Wigglesworthia glossinidia endosymbiont of Glossina morsitans morsitans (Yale colony): one gene and its partner. The protein of the gene in region 1 interacts with the protein of each later gene in a pairwise test. Links are inferred from orthologs where the notes say so. Each region holds a gene or a part of one and is shown on either strand. Other genes may lie near its edges. The genes, in order: WIGMOR_RS01090 and ftsL.

Region 1 (4,592 bases):
GTATTTGAACTAGATGAATATTTTATTTAAATTTAAATTAATATTATAAAAAATTTATTTTTTTATATATAATTTTAATATTTTTGTATCAGATTATTTTAATTTATTTAATTTTTTTATTTTTATAAAAGAATTTATTTTAAATATTAATTTTTTATAGAATTTATTTTTTCAAATAAAAATTTTTTTAATAGTTGAATATTTTTTAAACATATTAGAAAAAAAATTTAACACATATATTCTCTAATTTAATAACAAATTTATTTCGATAATTGTCAATTTTTTAGTATTTTAAATTTATTTTATTAATTAAAAAAATGTTATGCACGAATTTTATGTGCAAAAAAAATAAATAAAATTTTAATTTTTTCATTTTAACTTATATTAATTGCATTTAAAATAATAAAAAATTCATTTTTTTGAATTGATAATTATTTTAACGCTTATTTAAAAAAATTAATTTTTTTAATAAAAGATACATATCTTCTGGTAAATTTGATTTAAATTGCATAGAAATACGCTTTGTAGGATGCATAAATTTAAGTTTTCTTGCGTGCAATGCTTGCCTACTAATTTTTAATAGTGGATTATAACAATAAACTTTATTTTTTATGTATTTTATATCACCAACAACAGGGTGCTCTATATGTGCCATATGCACTCGAATCTGATGTGTTCTACCAGTTTCTAAATATACTTTAAGATAAGTATATTGTGAAAAACTTTTAATGATTTGGTAGTGAGTAGTAGCCGGTTTTCCTTTGATATCTACTTTCATAAGAGTTTTAAATTTTTTATCACGCATAATCGGAGCGCTAATTGTGCCATGAAAAATAATTTTTCCATGCACAATAGCCCTGTATTCTCGAATTATTTTTTTATTTTTTAATTCTTTATAAAAATAATTTTGCGCTTGATATGTTTTTGCAATTATCATTAAACCAGTAGTATTTTTATCTAGTCTATGCACAATACCAGATCGATTTAAATTTTTTGTATCAGGGTAATAATGTAGTATTATATCAAGCAATGTATTATTATTGTTTTTACATCCAGGATGCACGACTAATCCAGAAGGTTTATTGATTAATATGAAATGATAATCTTCATATAAAATGTTTAATTTATTTTTTTTCAATTGTGTAACATTTTTTTTTTTGTTTATTTGAATTTTTATTATTTCACCACCTTTTAATTTCTTTTTTGGATTAACGATATATGAATTATCAACTTTAACTTTACGAGCAATAATTAATTTTTTTATTTTTGTTCTAGAATATTGAGGAAATAAAATTGCCGATATACTGTCTAATCTTTTTCCAAATTGATTCATTTGAACTTTAGCAATTAATAATTTAGTATAATACATGTAAATTTTATATTTCTTATTTAAAAAAAATTTAAATAAATATACTATAAAAATTATAAATTTTTAATTCGAGAAATTTATTTTGAATAAAAAATGGATATTTATAATCCTAATTAATCTAATTTCAATTAAATATGCATTTTGTAATATATATTTTGATCAAGATATTCATGCACATCATGCATACGATATGAATCATAATAAATTATATAATAGTAGAAAAAAAAAATTTGAAACTTATTTATATTTTTTGAAAAAAAATCAGAATTTCATTTATATGAAAAAAGCAGAAAAAGATATTACTAGATTATATTTTAAATATAAAAATTATAATTTAGAAAACTTAGATTTATTTGATTTGATTATTGATCAATTTATTAAATACCATCAAGATGTTATATATACAAGTTTTCTAATCTATATCCAAGGATTGGTGTATATGCAATATGATAAAAATTTTTCAAAATATTTTTTTTATATAAAAAAAATTGATTCTAATCCTAAATACGCATATTTAGCATTAAATTGTTTTAAAAAACTTGTTAAAGATTATCCTAAAAGCATTTTTATACAAGATGCGAAAAAATTTGTTGTTATTCTTAATGAAAGAATAGCCAAATATAATTTAGAAATAATACGTTTTTATATTAAAAAAAAATCTTTTTCTGCATCAAATAGTCGTATAATAGAAATTATACAAAAATTTCCAAATACTAAGTCTGCATATTATGCGAAAAATTATTTAATGCAGTAAAATTATAAATAAAAGAAACAACAATCAATTTAATAAATTAATAATTATTATCAGTTTAAATTTTAATCAATTAATCAATGATAAACAGTAATAAAATTATTAAAAATGCCACATTATTTATTGCTCATATAAAAAATAAAAAAATTGAATATATATTTTTATTTATTTTTTTCTATTTACAAAGTTCTCTGTGGTATGGAAAAAACAATATTATGCATTTAATAGAAGTGCGAAAAGAAATCAAAATACAATCTGAGAAAAATTTGCAAAAAAAAATGAGGAATCAAAAATTAATTATTGAGATTAACTACTTAAAAAATAAAAATGATGCTATTGAAGAAAGAGCAAGAAATGAATTAAATATGATCAAATCTAACGAAGTTTATTACCGTATAATAGAAGTTAAGAACATACAAAAATAAACTATATTATGTATAAAAAAAAAAATTATCCTAATATGATAGCGATTTGTCCTGCAGCAGGTATAGGAAGAAGAATGCAATATAAATACCCTAAGCAGTATATAAAAATACAAAATAAAACATTATTAGAGCATTCTATAAATCTATTAGTTAAACAAATATGCATTAAAAAAATAATTATAGCCATTCATAAAACAGATCGATGGTATAAATCATTACCAATATTAAAAAATAATAAAATAAATATTGTTTTTGGAGGAGAATCTCGAGCAGAATCAGTTCGATGCGCTTTAAAATATGTTAAAAAAGTGCATTGGGTTTTAATTCACGATGCCGTACGTCCTTGTTTACATCAAAATGATCTTAACCAATTGTTTAAAAACTTATATAATTCTTCTACTGGAACTATTTTAGTTACTCCTATAAATGATACTATTAAAAAATCTTATGGTAATTATATTACACATACTGTTCAAAGAAAAAATCTATGGCGTGCTTTAACTCCTCAAATTTTTAATAAAAAAATTTTAGTAAACTGCTTAAATTTCATCTACCATCAAGGTAAACACATTACGGATGAAGCAAGTGCGCTCGAAGAATGCGGTTATTTATTAAATTTTATACCAGGTAGATCAGATAATATTAAAGTTACTTATCCTGAAGACTTAAATTTTGTAAAATTTTTTATTAATTATATAGGGAGATTTTAAAAATGCGCATTGGTCATGGATTTGACGTACATAAATTTGGCATACATTCTAAACCATTTATTTTAGGAGGTATTCATATTCCTTATTTTCAAGGAGTACTTGCACATTCCGATGGCGATGTAATTATACATTCAATAATTGATTCATTATTAGGAGCTTGCGCATTAGGAGATATTGGAATGTTGTTTCCTAATAATGATCCTAAATATCAAAATATAAATAGTTGTATTTTATTACAAATTATTTGGAACCAAATAAAAAAAAAATATAAAATAGGAAATATCGACATCACTCTCTTTTTAGAGAAACCAAAAGTTTCTTTATATATTCCAAAAATATGTTTTCATATTTCTCAATGTTTAGAATGTAAATATAATTGTATTAATGTAAAATCTACTACCATGGAAGGTCTTGGATTTGTTGGGAAATACAAAGGAGTTGCTTCGGAAGCTATAAGTATAATTTTCAAAGTTAAAAAATAATTTAAAATAAATAATAAAATTTTTAAATGTAAACATTTTCGCACGGAAGAAAAATATATAATTTCTACTCTAACAAATATTAGAAGATAATTTTCTTCCGTCGTTCAAAAAAAATTTTAAAAAATTCGATCTAAACAAAAATAAATGCATAATTTTTGTTTTTAATTATTTTTTTATCCCTCCAAATATACCTAAAAAACTTGAAAAAATATTATATATTGATACGTACAAACTTACTGTAGCTCGAATATAATTTTTTTCACCACCAAAAATAATATTGTTTATTTCCCATATAATGGCTACTGAAGAAAAAATTATAAACATAATACTGATTGTCATTGATAATGCCGACATATTTAATATCATATTACTTATTGTGCAAATTAATAATGCGATACTTCCAGAAATTAATACACTAGATAAAAATGACAAATTTCGATTAGTTTTTAAACTGTATATAGAGCAGCAAAAAAATACCATTGCAGTCCCGGATAAGGCCAGTATAATACTACTGCTATTTACAGCAAGCATAATACTTATAAGTGGCGCAATTGCATATCCCATAAATCCAGTTAAAGCAAATGTTGCTAAAATGCCCGATTTTTTATCAGACAAATAGTTAACTAAGAACAATAAGGTATAAAATCCAATTAATGTAGGAATAGCTCCTAAAAATGGTAGTTGACATAAACTACTGACAGTAGCAACTGTAGCAGAAAAAGCTACAGTGATTGATAAAAGCAAATATGTATTACGTAAAACTTTATATGTAGATAACCTAGAACTGCTGTGCGAAAAAATTTCAATCGATCGGTTCATAATATTTTCCAAATTTTAATTTAACAAATTATAAAA
Region 2 (15,246 bases), 380 kb from region 1 along the record:
TTTTATTTTTCCATAATGACCAATTATGACTATCAGAATTTAAAAGTATCATGCTGTCATTTAACATGCCAGAAAAAATTTCTCCTTTTGCTTGAGAAACGCCATACAAAGAGCGAAAACCTAGTAGATGTGATTCTACAATATTATTAATTAATATTAAATTTGGGCGTATTAAATATGAAGAATGTTGGATTTCATTGAATCGACTGCCTCCTACTTCTATTACTGCAAATTTATGTTCTTTTTTTAATTCTAATAATGTTAACAATACGCCTAAGGTATTGTTAAAATTTTTTTTTGTTGCAAGTGTTTTTTCACATATATTCAAAATTTTAAATACCATTTCTTTTACTGAAGTTTTACCGCATGATCCAGTAATTGCAACAATTTTGACATTAATCTTATTACGCAACCACTTGGCAATTTTTCTTAAAGCTTCTATGGTATTACGAACAATAATTTGAGGCATATCAATTGGTAATAATCTGGTATTTAAAATAGCAATGGCTCCATTTTTAATTGCTTCATGTATAAAAATTTCGCTATTATTTTTTTTTCCTTGAATAGTCACGAAAATACATTTTTGATTTTTTTTAATTGTTCTCGAATCAATAGATATTGTATGAATTTTACAGTTTTTTCCTATATATGGAACATTCAAAATACAAGATATATCTTTTAAATATAAAGGAATCATATGATTTTTTTTAATATTTCTTTTACAACAATTTTGTCTGAATAAAAATATTTTTGAGAATAAAATTGTTGATATTCTTCATGACCTTTTCCTAAAATCATAACAATATCTTTTTTATTACTGTTTTGAACAGCAAATTTTATAGCTTTTTTTCTAGATGGAATAAATTTAACATTATTAAAATTTTTTATTCCAATTTTAATATCAGAAAATATTTGTTCTTCATTTTCATATCGAGGATTATCATTTGTAATGATAATATTTTTAGCATATTTCTCGCATATTTTACCCATTATTGCACGCTTTTCACGATCTCGATTACCTCCACATCCAAATATAACATACATATCTGTTTTAAAATGCAATTTTATTGTAATTAACAATTTTTCTAAAGCATCTGGAGTATGAGCATAATCTATAATAATTTTAGGTAATTTTTTCAAATAAAATATTTCCATACGTCCTTGAGGCATATGAATTTTTTCAATATAATTTAAAATTCTTGTAAAAGAATGTCCTTGTATTAATAATACAGCGCAGGCAATTAATAAATTATTAATATTAAATTTTCCAAATAATTTTACATTTACTATTTCTGTGCCCCAACTAGAAACAATTGTTATTTTTGTTCCATAACAGTGAAAAAAAATTTTTTTTACATATATTTTAAGATTTTTAAATTTTTTAGATAAATTATATTTTGTAGAAACTATAATAGCTTGAGGAAATTTTTTTGCCCAATTTTTTCCAACATTATCGTCGATATTAATAATATATTTTGATACAGATAATTCGGAAAATAATTTCCATTTTGAATTCTCATATTGAATCATATTTTTATGATAATCTAAATGTTCATGACTTAAGTTAGTAAAAACAGCTATTGTAAAATACAAGTAATTTACTCTATCTTGAGATAATCCATGTGAAGATACTTCCATAGAAATAATGCGAATATTTTTTTTCAAAAAATTTTTTAAAACTTTTTGACATTTAATAGCAGAATAAGTAGTGTTTTCGGATTTATGAAGTTTGTTAATCTGCCCATATCCTAAAGTACCCATAATACCGCTTTTTTTTCCTAAAAAATTCAGCCATTGTGTAATAAAATATGCCACTGTAGTTTTTCCATTTGTCCCTGTAATACCAATTAATTGCATATATTTTGACGGATGATAATAAAATTTACCTGATAATTCTGAAAGATGACGATTTAACTGATAAAAATAAATTATCGGTATTGTATTAACATAATACATTTTTCCATGTTTACGCATATTATTTGTTTCTACAAGTATGGCTGTAGATCCATTTTGAATTGCTTCAAAAATAAATTTTTTTCCGTGTTGTTTATTTCCCGATATAGCAATAAATAAAGTATTTTGAGTTACTTTTTTGCTATTTAATGTCAAATTATCTAATTTAATACTGGGAATTTCTTTTGAAGAAACCCAAGGAAAAATTAATTTTTTTAAATCTATATAATTAACCATTTTTTATTTTTTTAACGATTTACTATTGTAGTATTCTCGGGCAATTTGTCTGGCAGAATATTCATGTAATGCAATACAATATTCATAATCTCACTAAATACTGGAGCAGATACAGAACCACCATAATATCTACCTCCTTTTGGATCATTAATTACGACAACTAATGCAAAACGAGGATTTTCTACCGGCGCTATACCTGCAGCACATGCAATATATTTATTCACGTAAATTCCATCAGATCCCACTTTTTTAGAAGTTCCTGTTTTTACAGCTATCCTATATCCATGTACAGCTGCTTGTACACCGCTACCCCCAGGTAATGCAACACTTTCCATCATACGAATTACCTGACGTATTATTATTGGTGAAAATATTTGTTTACCGATATTAGTTTTATTTATTTTTATAATAGATAAAGGATGCATAAATCCAATCCCACCTATTGTCGTATATACTTGTGCTAATTGTAATGGAGTTACCATTAAACCATATCCATAAGAAAGTGTAGCTTTTTCAATTCCAGTCCATTTTTTATTTTTTGGAAAAAAACCATTACTTTCTCCAATCAAACCTAATTTAGTAGATTTATCTAGACCAAATAATTGATATGTTTCCAAAAGAGTTTCTATTGGCATAGATAATGCTATTTTGGATACACCTACGTTACTAGATTTTTTTAAAATTCCTTCTATTGTTAAACTTTCATAATCTACTACATCTTTTATACGATATCCATTTAGAACATAAGGGCGTGTATCAATAATACTATTTTCTGTGATAACACCTTTTTGCAAAGCAGAAACGATCACTATTGGTTTAATAATAGAACCTGGTTCAAAAATATCTGTAATAGCTCTATTACGCATCATACTATTATTAGTTTTAGTGAGATTATTAGGATTATATGAAGGGACATTTGTCATAGCCAATATTTCACCGGTATTTACATCAACTAAAATTGCAGTACCTGATTCTGCTTTATTTAAAGCTACTGATTTTTTTAATTTTTTATATACTATAGTTTGTAAATTTCCGTCAATGCTTAATATTAAATTTTTAGATTTTTGAGTTTTTTTTAATATAATATGTTCAATAATTTTTCCAAACCTATCTTTTCTAATTTTTCTTTTTCCTGGAATTCCAGATAACCATGGATCAAAGCTTTTTTCAAGCCCCTCAATACCTTGACCATCAATGTTTGTTATTCCAATAATGTGTGCTGCTGCTTGTCCGATAGGATAATACCTACGTGATTCTTCTTTTAAATGTATACCTGGTAAATTTAACTGATGAATATATTCACCAATTTCAGAATTTACTTGACGTGCTAAATATACAAAACGGCTATTTGGATTATTGTTAATACGTTGAAACAATTGTTCAAAAGAAATAGATAATGCGTTTGATAATGCTTCCCAATATATATTTTTAATAATTCCACCACGATTATTCAATTCTTTAGGATCTACCCATATAGCATGTACTGGTACACTAACTGCAAGAGGATGTTTATTTCTATCTAGAATCATACCTCTTGAAACAGGTATGGTTTCTATACGCAAAGATCTCATGTTGCTTTCATGGATTAAATTATTTGGATTAATAATTTGCAAATAAGTTATTCGCATGATTAAACTTAACAAAAAAATCAAAATAAAACTTAACAAAATTAAAAAACGCCATTTAATTATAAAAATTTTCATATAAAAATATATTTAAATTATTTAATAGCATAAATTATAATATTTTCTTTTAACAAATCTATGTGACACATATTTAATGTTTTAAGCGCAAATAATTCAATTCGACGATGATTACTTAATGTATATTCTTCTAATATTAAATGGCTCCATTCATTTTCTAGTGAAACTTGATCAAATAAAATACGTTCATATTCATAAATAGAGTAACGTGTTTGATATTTAATATAAATTGAAAATATCGATGTAATAATTATTAGTAATACTATTACTATTGATAATTTAGAATAATTTAATATATCTTGTAAAATTATTTTTGTAAGATTTTTTTTTTGTTTTTATCATCTAAATTTTTTCTACAAAACGTAAAATAGCACTTTTCGAGCGAAGATTATTTGATATCTCTTGTTGAGATGGTTTAATTTTTTTAAATTTTTTTAACTTGACTGGAAATTTTTTTTGTATTTGACTTTCTAAAATCGGTAGATTATGAGGATGAATTTGTATTTTACTATTATAGTTAATAAAATTTTTTATTATACGATCTTCGAGTGAATGAAAGCTAATAAAAACTATTCGACCGTTTTCTTTTAATAAAGTTAATATTTGTTTTAGCGTCTCTTTTATTTCTTTTAACTCATTATTGATGTGTATCCGAATTGCTTGAAAACTTCTACGTGCTGGATGTTTATTTTTTTGATAGTAAATACCACATGTATTGCATATTATAGATGACAATTCGCTTGTTTTAGTAATTAATTTTCTTTTTTTATTTTCTATAATAGCTTGTGCTATTTTTTTTGCATAACGTTCTTCTCCAAAATTTTTTAATACAAAATAAATTTCTGATAATTTTGCACGGTTTATCCAATCTGCTGCAGATATTCCGTGCATGTTATTCATACGCATATCTAATGGACCATCTTGTAAAAATGAAAATCCTCTATTTTTATCGTCAATTTGGAAAGAAGAAATCCCAAAATCAAACAAAATTCCATTAACTTTTCCAATAAGATTATATTTTTTTGCATATTGTGTAATTGATGAAAAATTTCCGTGAATAACTTTAATTCTAGGATCTTGGAGGTTGCTTGCTATTTTTATAGCAAGTGGATCTCGATCAATAACGATTATTTGACCTTGAGAATTTAATTTAGATAAAATTTTTTTTGTATGACCCCCTCCTCCAAAAGTTGCATCAATATATGTTCCGCTTGGAATAATATTAATTACATGAATTACTTCATTTAACATTACTGGTATGTGCATATCTCTTTTATAATAACTATTATAAATAATAATATCAGTTAAATACGAATATTTTTATTTAAAAAAATTTATTCTTGAAATAAACAATTAAATTTTAAATTTAATTTTTTTAAAAACACTAATTAGCTGTTAAAAATAAATCTTATAATTAAGATTGCATTTTTTAAATGAAATATTGATACGCTAATTTTTTAATAATATTTAAAAATTATATTTTAATATAACAATTACACTTTTCGAATTTCTTTTAAACTTTGATCAATAAAATATAATCCATGCATATCAGAATTTATCAGCTCTATTCGATCTAAAATAGATTTAAACATTCTTTCTTCTTCATATTGTTCTGAAACGTACCATTTTAAAAAATGAAAAGTTCGATAATCTTGAATTTCTGTTGCATAATGTGATATTTTATGAATTCTTTTACTAATCATTTTTTCGTGGTCATAAGAAAATTGAATGATATCTTTGAAAGATGGGAAATGTTCTGGAGGTGCATCGATAGCTCCTATTCTAGGCGTACTGTCTGAATCATTTAAATAGTCAAATAAACGATACATATGATTCATTTCTTCGTTAGATTGTTGTTTAAAAAATTTACACCCTTCTAATAATTTATTATTATTGCACCAAACACTCATTTGAAGATATAAGTTAGATGAAAATAACTCAAGATTAAGTTGTTTATTTAAATGTGCTATCATTTCTTTTTGAATCATAATTTGAGCATCCTGTATTTTAATAAATTTGTTTTAATTTACACTAAAAATTAATAATAATATATATATGAAAAAAATAACATTTAATATATCTGAAATTTCTAATTTAGAAAAAGAAAAAATTATTTCTGATTTGGCAGCTTCCGGGATTGCTTTCCAAGAAAGGCACAATATGTCTGTCCTAGTGCAAAAAATTGCAAATAAGCAACCCGAACATTTATTGTCGTATTTTTATAAAAGACTAGATCATTATAGAGCAATTGCAAAAAAAATTAAAAGGTCTTTTTTATAATAAAACAAAATTAAAAATTTTTTAAATATTTTTTTTTATAAAATAATTTATTTTTGTTTTTAGCTAAAGTTAATTCGATTAATTTATTAATTAATGAAGAAAAATTAACTCCTGAAGCCTCCCATAATTTAGAATACATGCTATTTTCAGTGAATCCGGGTATCGTATTAATTTCATTTAAAATGATTTCTTCTTTTTTTGTTATAAAAAAATCTATACGAGCCATAATGCTACATTCTAGCATTAAAAATACTTTTTTAGCTATTTGACGAATATTATTTGATAAATTATTTGAAATGTTTGCTGGAATAATTAATTTACTATCCTTGATGTATTTGGCTTGAAAGTCATAAAATTTATTTTTATGTTGAATTTCACCACATATACTAGTAACGGGTTGTTCGTTGCCTAAAATTCCAACTTCTATTTCTCGACCAGAAATTAAAGGCTCAATAAGTATCTTATTATCATAAAAAAAAGAATTTTTTATTGATTTTTTTAATTCAAAAAAATTTGATGCTAAATTTACACCGATCGAAGATCCTTGTGTAGCTGGTTTGACAATACATGGAAAACCAATTTTTTTTATAATTTTTGAATATTTTATTTTTTTATATTTTTTTTGATTTTTTATAGTAATTGAAGGTGTTACAAGAATATTGAAAGTTTTTAAAATACGTTTTGTCATGTCTTTGTCCATACATATACTTGATCCTAAAACTCCAGAACCTACGTAGGGTACATTTAAAACATTATAAAATCCTTGAAAACTACCATTTTCTCCTTTTTCACCATGTAAAACTGAAAAAATTAAGTCTACTTGCAACGTTTTTTTATTACTTAAATTTAAAAACTTAAATTTCCACTTCCCTGGTATGACTGCTATATATCCAGTAGCTGGACCTAATTGTATACGATTCATGTCATTTGGATATAAAACATATTTTTTATGTGTTCTTATTCCTAATTTTCCATTTTTTTCAACACCAATTAAAATAAGATGATATTTATTTTTATCAATAGATTGAATAACATTAATTGATGATTTTAATGATATTTGATGTTCTGAAGATTCTCCTCCAAAAAAAATAGCAATGTTTATTTTCATTTTATTCTAATCTTTATTAAAGATATTATGATAGTGCACATTTTAAAAAATTTATAAAATGTATGTAATACAATAATTTTTTTTATATGCTTGTATTTTTTAAATAATATTATATTATCAGTTTAATTAAAAATTTTTAAGTGATATATTTATAATTTAATACACACTAGTATTATTGTAATGTATATAAATTAAAAGATCTCAAAATATTAATTATATTGCAGAAATTTACTAATTAAGGAAATATTTACATGTCTATAATTAAATTGGTTTTGATGCGTCATGGAAGAAGTATATGGAACGATCAAGATCGTTTTACTGGATGGACAGATATTGAATTATCTGAAAAAGGCGAAAAAGAAGTAAAATATGCAGGAGAAGTATTAAGATCTTTTGGGTATTTATTTGATTTTGCTTATACATCTTTATTAAAAAGAGCTATTCATAGTTTATGGATTCTTTTACAAGAAATAGATCAATCTTGGATTCCAATAGAAAAATCTTGGAGATTAAACGAAAGACATTACGGAGCTTTACAAGGATTTAGCAAAAATGAAATTAAAACAAAATATGGCAGTGCACAATTAAAAGAATGGCGTCGTGGATTTTTAAGTATCCCTCCGAAATTAAACACAAATGACATACGATTTCCAGGAAATGATCCGCGATATCTTCGTTTAAAACTTTCTGGTCAACTTCCTACTACAGAAAGCTTAAAATCTACAATTGATCGTATTATACCGTATTGGAAAAAAAAAATTTTCCCCAAATTAAAAAATAAGAATAAATTAATTATTGTTGCACATGGAAATTCTATTCGAGCAATTATGAAATTATTAGATAATCTTGACGAAAAACAAATAACCCAGTTAAATGTGCCCACTGGAGTACCATTAATATACGAATTTGATAAAAATGTATGTCCTAAAAAGCACTATTTTTTGTTTTAAAAAGTAATAATTTAAAATATAAAAAAATTTTAGTATGTATAAGAAAAATTTTTATCATATTTTTGAATATAGTACATTTGATAATATTTTCCTTTCGATCTTAATAACGATTGATGAGTACCTTTTTCAATAATTTTACCATGATGGAGCACTAAAATTTGATCAGCATTTAATATAGTACTTAATCGATGTGCAATTACGATTAAAGTAGTAGTATTTTTTATTTTATACAAAATATAATTAATTTTTTGTTCTATATCTGCATCTATATTTGCGGTAGCTTCATCAAGTATCAATATACTTGGTTCAGAAACTAATACTCTTACAAAAGATAGTAATTGCTTTTGCCCCATAGATAATCTATTGCCGTATTCATCTAACTTAGAAAAAATGCCTTTTGGAAAAGAATTGATAAAAGAAATTAAATCTAAACTAGATAAAATAGACCAAACTTTTTTTTCACTAATATTTCTGCCAAGTACAATATTATCGTAAATTGTTTTTGCCATAAAACAAGGTTCCTGTTGTACCATAGCAATACTATTTCTCATAGAATACTTAGACAACGTTTTTATTGATCTATTATCTATTAATATATGTCCTTCTTGAATTGGATAATGACCCATTATTAAATTTGCTAAAGTAGTTTTTCCGCTGCCTGTTTTACCTACTAATGCTAAAAAACTTTTTTCTGGTATTGAAAAAGATATTTGATTTAGTATAGGATTCTTATGATAGGAAAAAGTTAAATTTTTTACTTCAACTTTACCTTGAAGAATTTTTCGATGATCATTGCCATAACGTTGTATAGGGCAATCTAATAAATAAAAAATTCTTTCTCCTGAAGCGATAGATTGTTGTAAAATAGATTGTTGAGCAGCTAGTTCTATTAAAGGTTCGCTTAATCTACCAAGATAATTAATAAATGTATATAAAATACCAACCCCCATGATTTTAGAGGTATTTAATCCAAAAAATAATAATATTATACAGAGAATTAACGAAAACAATAAACTTAACAAAGGACGAAGTAAAAATCCTTCTAACTTTAAATTTTTCATTCTTACTTGAAAATGCTCATAACCCAGGATATATAATTTTTCTCTAAATCTTTTTTGTTGTTGAAATTGCTGTATAATACTCATATTTTGAATAACTTCGTTGAAAAAGTTATTAATGTTTGCAACACAAGTCCGTAATTTTCTAAAAATTGGTATGCTATAATATTGATATAAACGCATTATATAAAATAAAATTGGAAATAAAAAAAATAAAATACATCCTAATTTAAAATTTAATATTAGAATAGCTATAAACATACTCCCAACTAATGCTATATTTTTTAGTAGTGACGATATAAAATGTGTAAACAAGTCTTTAATAACTTCCGTATCGTTAACAACAATCGAAATTAATTTACCAGTAGATTGGGCATCAAACCAAGATAAAGGCTGTTTAAGTAAAGTACGCATTATCTCAATCCTGATTGTTTTAACAATGCTAAGAGATATCGTACTAAATAAAAACATTTGATGATATCTTAAAATAGCTGATAAAAATTGAAAACTTATAAAAGTTAAAATTAAAACTACTATAATATGCGAAGAAATTTGAATTTCACTAAAAAAACAATCAATAAAATAACTAATAATTATTGGTCCCGAAATTTCCATAATAGAAGAAGTCCACAACAATATGCATATTAAGAAAATTTTTTTTCGAAATGGAAAAGCATAGCGTAGTAATCTTTTTAAAGGATGAAGAGTATAATTTTTTTTACACATCGTATGAAGCTTCCTAATTTTTGTTTAGTGTATTGCTATATTTAAATTTTTGATACTTATACATTTTAGAATACCATCCTTTTTCTTTAACAAGCATATTATGACTTCCACGCTGTTTAATCATACCGTTTTGCAATACTAAAATTTCTGAAGCTTCTTTCAAAAGAGATAGTTGATGCGTACTAATAATCAAAATTTGATAATTCTTTATCTTTTTAATATTTTTTATTATGTTATATCGCGTATAATTATCTACAGAAGAAAATGCATCATCTAAAATTAATATTTCTGAAGGAAATAATAATGCTCGTGCAATTGCAATACGTTGTTTTTGTCCGCCCGAAAGCATCACACCTTGATCTCCAATTTTTGTATGATAACTTTTTGGAAAGCTTATTATATCCTTATGTATACATGCTAATTTCGCTGCGCATTCAATTTGATTGTGTGTTGCGTTAGGATATCCTAAACAAATATTATTTTTAATACTATCTGAGAATAAAAACGGGGCTTGATCAACAAAAGAAATCAAGCTTCTCCATTCATCTAAAATTATAGAATTTAGAGGTAAATTATGAAACAATATCTTACCTTCATACACATCAAAATTTCTTAATATTAAAGAAATTAATGTACTTTTTCCTGATCCAGTTGGACCACATAATCCAACATAACTTTTTGGTTTAATATTAATTTTAATATTTTTTAAAATTATCTGATTATTAGTAGGATAAAAAAATTTATTAATTGAAATTAATATGTTTCCTTTACGACTTGGTAAAGAAATTTTGCCGTCCGTAAATGTTTCTGTATTCAAATAAGTGTAAATTCTATTATATGCTACATTTCCTCTTTCAACAATATTAAATGTCCAAGCAAATGCTAACATAGGCCAAATCATTAAACCAAGATACATAATAAAACTAGTTAATTCTCCTATAGTAATAATATTTTTATGAATTAAATAAATTCCTCCGGAAACTGCTAATAAATTAGATAATCCTACCGATAAATAGATTACTGGATCAAATTTAGCATCTATTTTAGAGGAATGTATATTTTTGATATGAGATTTTTTAATAGAACTAATAAAAAAATTAAATTGATATTTTTCAGATCCAAATGATTTTATTGTACGTATATTTTTAAGATTTTCATGTATTACACTATTTAATTGAGAAAAAGCATTTTGCGCAATACAAAAACTGTAATATAATTTTTTACCGAATCCATTGATACATAACACCATGAATGGCATAGGAATTAATGAAAAAAATGCAAGATACATATTAATTTTAATACTCATGATTAACATTACAGAGAATCCAAGAACTAAAGAATCAACTAGTGTTAGTACTCCTTCTCCAACAGCATAAACGATCTTATCGACATCATTAATAGCTCTAGTAATTAGATCGCCTGTTTTATTTTTTAAATAAAAAATTTTTTTTTGTTTACTTAAAATAAGATAAAATTGATCACGTAAATCTAATGCTAATCGATATGCAGAGCCAAACAATATTATTCGCCAAATATAACGTAAATAATATACCAAAATAGATGAACTGATAATTCCACAAATTAATATTAATAAACCTTTCGTTGTGGAACGTAAATTAATTACATTATCTACAATGATTCCTACTAACCAAGGAGAAATTAATTTTAATATCGAAATAATAATTAATAATAATATTGATAAAATATATTTTTTCCACTCACGCTTAAAAAACCAACTTAATTTTAAAAATAATTTCACAATTAATTTCCAAATGTGTATAAATTAAAATTTATATAAAATTAATATTTTAGTATAATTATACTGTAATTAATCAAATTAGTCTTATAATATTATACTAGATAAAACATTATAATTAATAATTTAATTATTTATTTTAACTAATGAATAATTCATATAAATTTTTAATTTTATCAAGATTTTATTTGATACAATATTATTTATGTCAAATAGTAAAGGTATTTAAAATTAAATTAATATTGTTTGCTCGAAGATATTTTACTTTGATTTTTGATGAATTTTGAAATACGATGTGGATATTGGGAATATGTATTTTTTGATATATAATTTTTAGATTTTTGATTTTTATGAATTAATTTTATTTTTAAAGATTTATGAAAAGTTGATGTATTGGTTAATAACCGAATTGCATCTTTAGATAAACTAGTTGATAATTCTATTACGGAATAATCAAAAAATAATTTTATATGTTTAATAAATTTTTTGCTGATTTTTCCTATATTAATCATCAATTCGAAGATATTTTGAACAAATATTGAATCTTTTTTTCCAAGATTAAGACGATAAAAATAATTTGAATGTAATGATTTAAGATGAGATTTTTCATGTTTTTTGATTTTTAATTTTTTTCTATAATTTAAATTTAAAATTTTTTTATCTTCAGATAGTATTAGAGGTTTATTTTTTTGTATTAATTTGAGTAAAATAGTTGCTATTACTTTAGTATCGGAAACATCTATAATACGCATTATTTTCAATAATAAATGATTATATTTCTCTAGATCTCGATATTTTATTTGTTCTTGAATTTTTTTAGATAAATTATTTAAACGTTTTTCAACTAAATCTTTTGTTTTAGGTAATGAAATTTCTGTAATTTTTAATTTTGTACAACGTTTAATGCTATAAAGTATTTTTTTTTCTCTATTTTCTAAAAATAATAATGCTTTTCCTGTCCTACCAGCACGACCGGTTCTTCCAATACGATGTATATACGCTTCGGAATCTAATGGGGCGTCATAATTAATTACTAAATTAACGTGTTCAACGTCTAATCCTCTAGAAGCTATATCTGTAGCAACTAAAACATCTAATTTCTTAATTTTAAATTTGTTTAATGTATTTTCTCGAAGTAATTGGTTCATATCTCCGTTTAAAGCAGAACTATTGTATCCATTTCTTTCTAAAATTTCAGAAATTTCTAAAGTAGCATGTTTAGTACGTACGAAAATAATTACTGCTTCAAAATTTTCCATTTCTAAAAATCGTAAAAGTGCATCTATTTTTCTTATTTTATAAGCTATCCAATAATATTGTTGAATATCTGGTTGTGTATTAATATTACATTGGATTCGAATTTCTTTCGGTGATTGCATGAAACGACGTGCTATTTTGTTAATTGCTTGTGGCATAGTTGCTGAAAAAAGCACAGTTTGATGTTGTTTTGAAGTTTTCGATAGTATATTTTCTACATCTTCAATAAATCCCATTCTTAACATTTCATCAGCTTCATCTAAAATACAACTAGTAATTTTAGATAAATTTAAATATTTTTTATTTAATAAGTCTAAAATTCGACCGGGTGTTCCAACAATAATTTGAGGTAATTTTTTTATTTTTTTTAATTGAGTTTCATAACTTTGACCTCCATATAATGCAATAATATAAATATTTTTTGTATGTTTTGATAAATTAGAACATGCAAATTTTATTTGTAATGCCAATTCTCTTGTAGGAGTAAGAATTAGTATTTGTGGAAAATTATATTGTGATCTAATGTTATTTAATAAAGGTAAAAAAAAAGCAGCTGTTTTTCCACTACCAGTTTGTGCAACTCCTAACACATCGTGTCCTTTTAAAAGATGCGGTATGCAAGCTTCCTGAATAGGAGAAGGACGTATATAACCGAGATCATGTAACGATTTTAAAATTTCATTATTTAATCCAAGCTCAGAAAAAGAAATTTGTTTTTTATACATGCGTTAATGTGACCTCTCTCGATTAAATATTTTAATAGTTTTAATGCGATACAGATGTTTAATTTTTAAATATTTTTGTGAAAATTAGTAGCGATAAATTTAAATTTTATTTTTTTTAAAATTTATATTTTCATTGTTAAACGTATTCTGCCGTATCTATCTATTTCTACTACTTTTACAGAAACTTTTTGGCCTAATTTTAGATGCTTTGAAATATCGTTGATTTTATGATGCGAAATTTGTGAAATGTGAATCAATCCTTCTTTTCCATTGCTTAAGCTTGCAAAAGCACCAAAATTAACGATACGCGTAATTTTTGCAAGATAAGTTTGATGTATCTTAGTTTCGTCGGTAATGTTCTGTATTTCTTTTAAGGCTTTTTGAGCGTTTTCTGCATTATTTGAAATTACTTTTACTGTGCCATCATCTTCTATTTCAATCGCAGATTGAGTTTTTTCTGTTAACATTCGAATTACTGAACCGCCTTTTCCGATAACATTTTTGATTTTTTCGGGATTAATGTTAATTTTATAGATTCTTGGTGCAAAAACAGAAATTTCATTTTTAGGTTCTTTAATGCATTTATTCATAGCATGTAGAATATGTATTCTTGCTTCTCTAGCTCGATACAAAGCTTCTTTTAATATTTCTGAAGTTATTTCTTCTATTTTAATATCCATTTGTAATGCTGTAATTCCTTCTGTATTGCCAGCTACTTTAAAATCCATATCCCCTAAAAAATCTTCATCGCCTAAAATATCTGATAAAATAACAAATTCATTTTTTTCTTTAATTAATCCCATTGCAATTCCTGCAATAGAACTTTTAATGGGTACTCCTGCATCCATTAATGCTAGAGACGCTGCACATACCGATGCCATAGATGAAGATCCATTAGATTCTGTAATTTCTGATACTATCCGTACGGTATAGGGAAAAGCACTTGAATTTGGCATTACAGCCATTAAGCTACGTTTGGCTAATTTTCCGTGACCTATTTCTCGGCGCTTTGGGGAACCAATTATTCCAATTTCTCCTACGCAATATGGAGGAAAATTATAATGAAACAAAAACCTATCTGTTCGATCTCCTATTAATTCATCTATATTTTGAGCATCTCTTTCAGTACCTAATGTTACTATAGATAGTGATTGTGTTTCTCCTCGCGTAAAAATGGCAGATCCGTGAGTTCTTTTTAAAATGCCTATCTGAATATTTAAATCTCTAATTACGTTATTTTTACGTCCATCGATACGTGGTTTTCCGGATAAAATTCTATTTCGAACAATTTCACGTTCTATGTTTTTAATTACAAATTCTACTTGTTCTATATTAGCGTTGTTGTTATTTTCTATTAAATTGTTAAAAATTTTATTTTTAATATCTGCGATTTTTTCAGATCTTTTTTTCTTTTCAGAAATTAAATATGCTTCTTTTAATTCTTTACGAAAGTTATTACTAATATACTCTTGTAGTTCGAGATCTATATTTTT

The links.
Region 2: the proteins of WIGMOR_RS01090 (region 1) and ftsL interact in binary tests that used the Escherichia coli proteins (3 or more experiments, as listed by UniProt). The link is inferred for Wigglesworthia glossinidia endosymbiont of Glossina morsitans morsitans (Yale colony) from one-to-one orthologs.

What each region holds. Positions count from the first base shown.
Region 1 is NC_016893.1:213,522-218,113, forward strand. Bases 933-3,872 are described here. They hold WIGMOR_RS01090 (septum formation initiator family protein), read left to right. Parts: upstream 933-2,200; coding sequence 2,201-2,545; downstream 2,546-3,872. Other genes in these bases: WIGMOR_RS01080 (RluA family pseudouridine synthase), read right to left, coding at 933-1,369; bamD (outer membrane protein assembly factor BamD), read left to right, coding at 1,452-2,123; ispD (2-C-methyl-D-erythritol 4-phosphate cytidylyltransferase), read left to right, coding at 2,554-3,255; ispF (2-C-methyl-D-erythritol 2,4-cyclodiphosphate synthase), read left to right, coding at 3,258-3,737. Also shown: more of WIGMOR_RS01080, read right to left, coding at 437-932; WIGMOR_RS01105 (Bax inhibitor-1 family protein), read right to left, coding at 3,903-4,556. UniProt on the Escherichia coli protein: Essential cell division protein. May link together the upstream cell division proteins, which are predominantly cytoplasmic, with the downstream cell division proteins, which are predominantly periplasmic.
Region 2 is NC_016893.1:580,831-596,076, reverse strand. Bases 2,557-5,394 are described here. They hold ftsL (cell division protein FtsL), read right to left. Parts: upstream 4,202-5,394; coding sequence 3,911-4,201; downstream 2,557-3,910. Other genes in these bases: ftnA (non-heme ferritin), read right to left, coding at 5,387-5,394; rsmH (16S rRNA (cytosine(1402)-N(4))-methyltransferase RsmH), read right to left, coding at 4,236-5,159; ftsI (peptidoglycan glycosyltransferase FtsI), read right to left, coding at 2,557-3,893. In the rest of the region: murF (UDP-N-acetylmuramoyl-tripeptide--D-alanyl-D-alanine ligase), read right to left, coding at 1-697; murE (UDP-N-acetylmuramoyl-L-alanyl-D-glutamate--2,6-diaminopimelate ligase), read right to left, coding at 694-2,190; more of ftsI, read right to left, coding at 2,202-2,556; more of ftnA, read right to left, coding at 5,395-5,881; WIGMOR_RS02865 (DNA polymerase III subunit theta), read left to right, coding at 5,949-6,173; WIGMOR_RS02860 (D-alanine--D-alanine ligase family protein), read right to left, coding at 6,184-7,281; gpmA (2,3-diphosphoglycerate-dependent phosphoglycerate mutase), read left to right, coding at 7,533-8,231; WIGMOR_RS02850 (SmdB family multidrug efflux ABC transporter permease/ATP-binding protein), read right to left, coding at 8,261-10,015; WIGMOR_RS02845 (ABC transporter transmembrane domain-containing protein), read right to left, coding at 10,029-11,774; WIGMOR_RS02840 (DEAD/DEAH box helicase), read right to left, coding at 12,008-13,753; pnp (polyribonucleotide nucleotidyltransferase), read right to left, coding at 13,876-15,246. UniProt on the Escherichia coli protein: Essential cell division protein. May link together the upstream cell division proteins, which are predominantly cytoplasmic, with the downstream cell division proteins, which are predominantly periplasmic.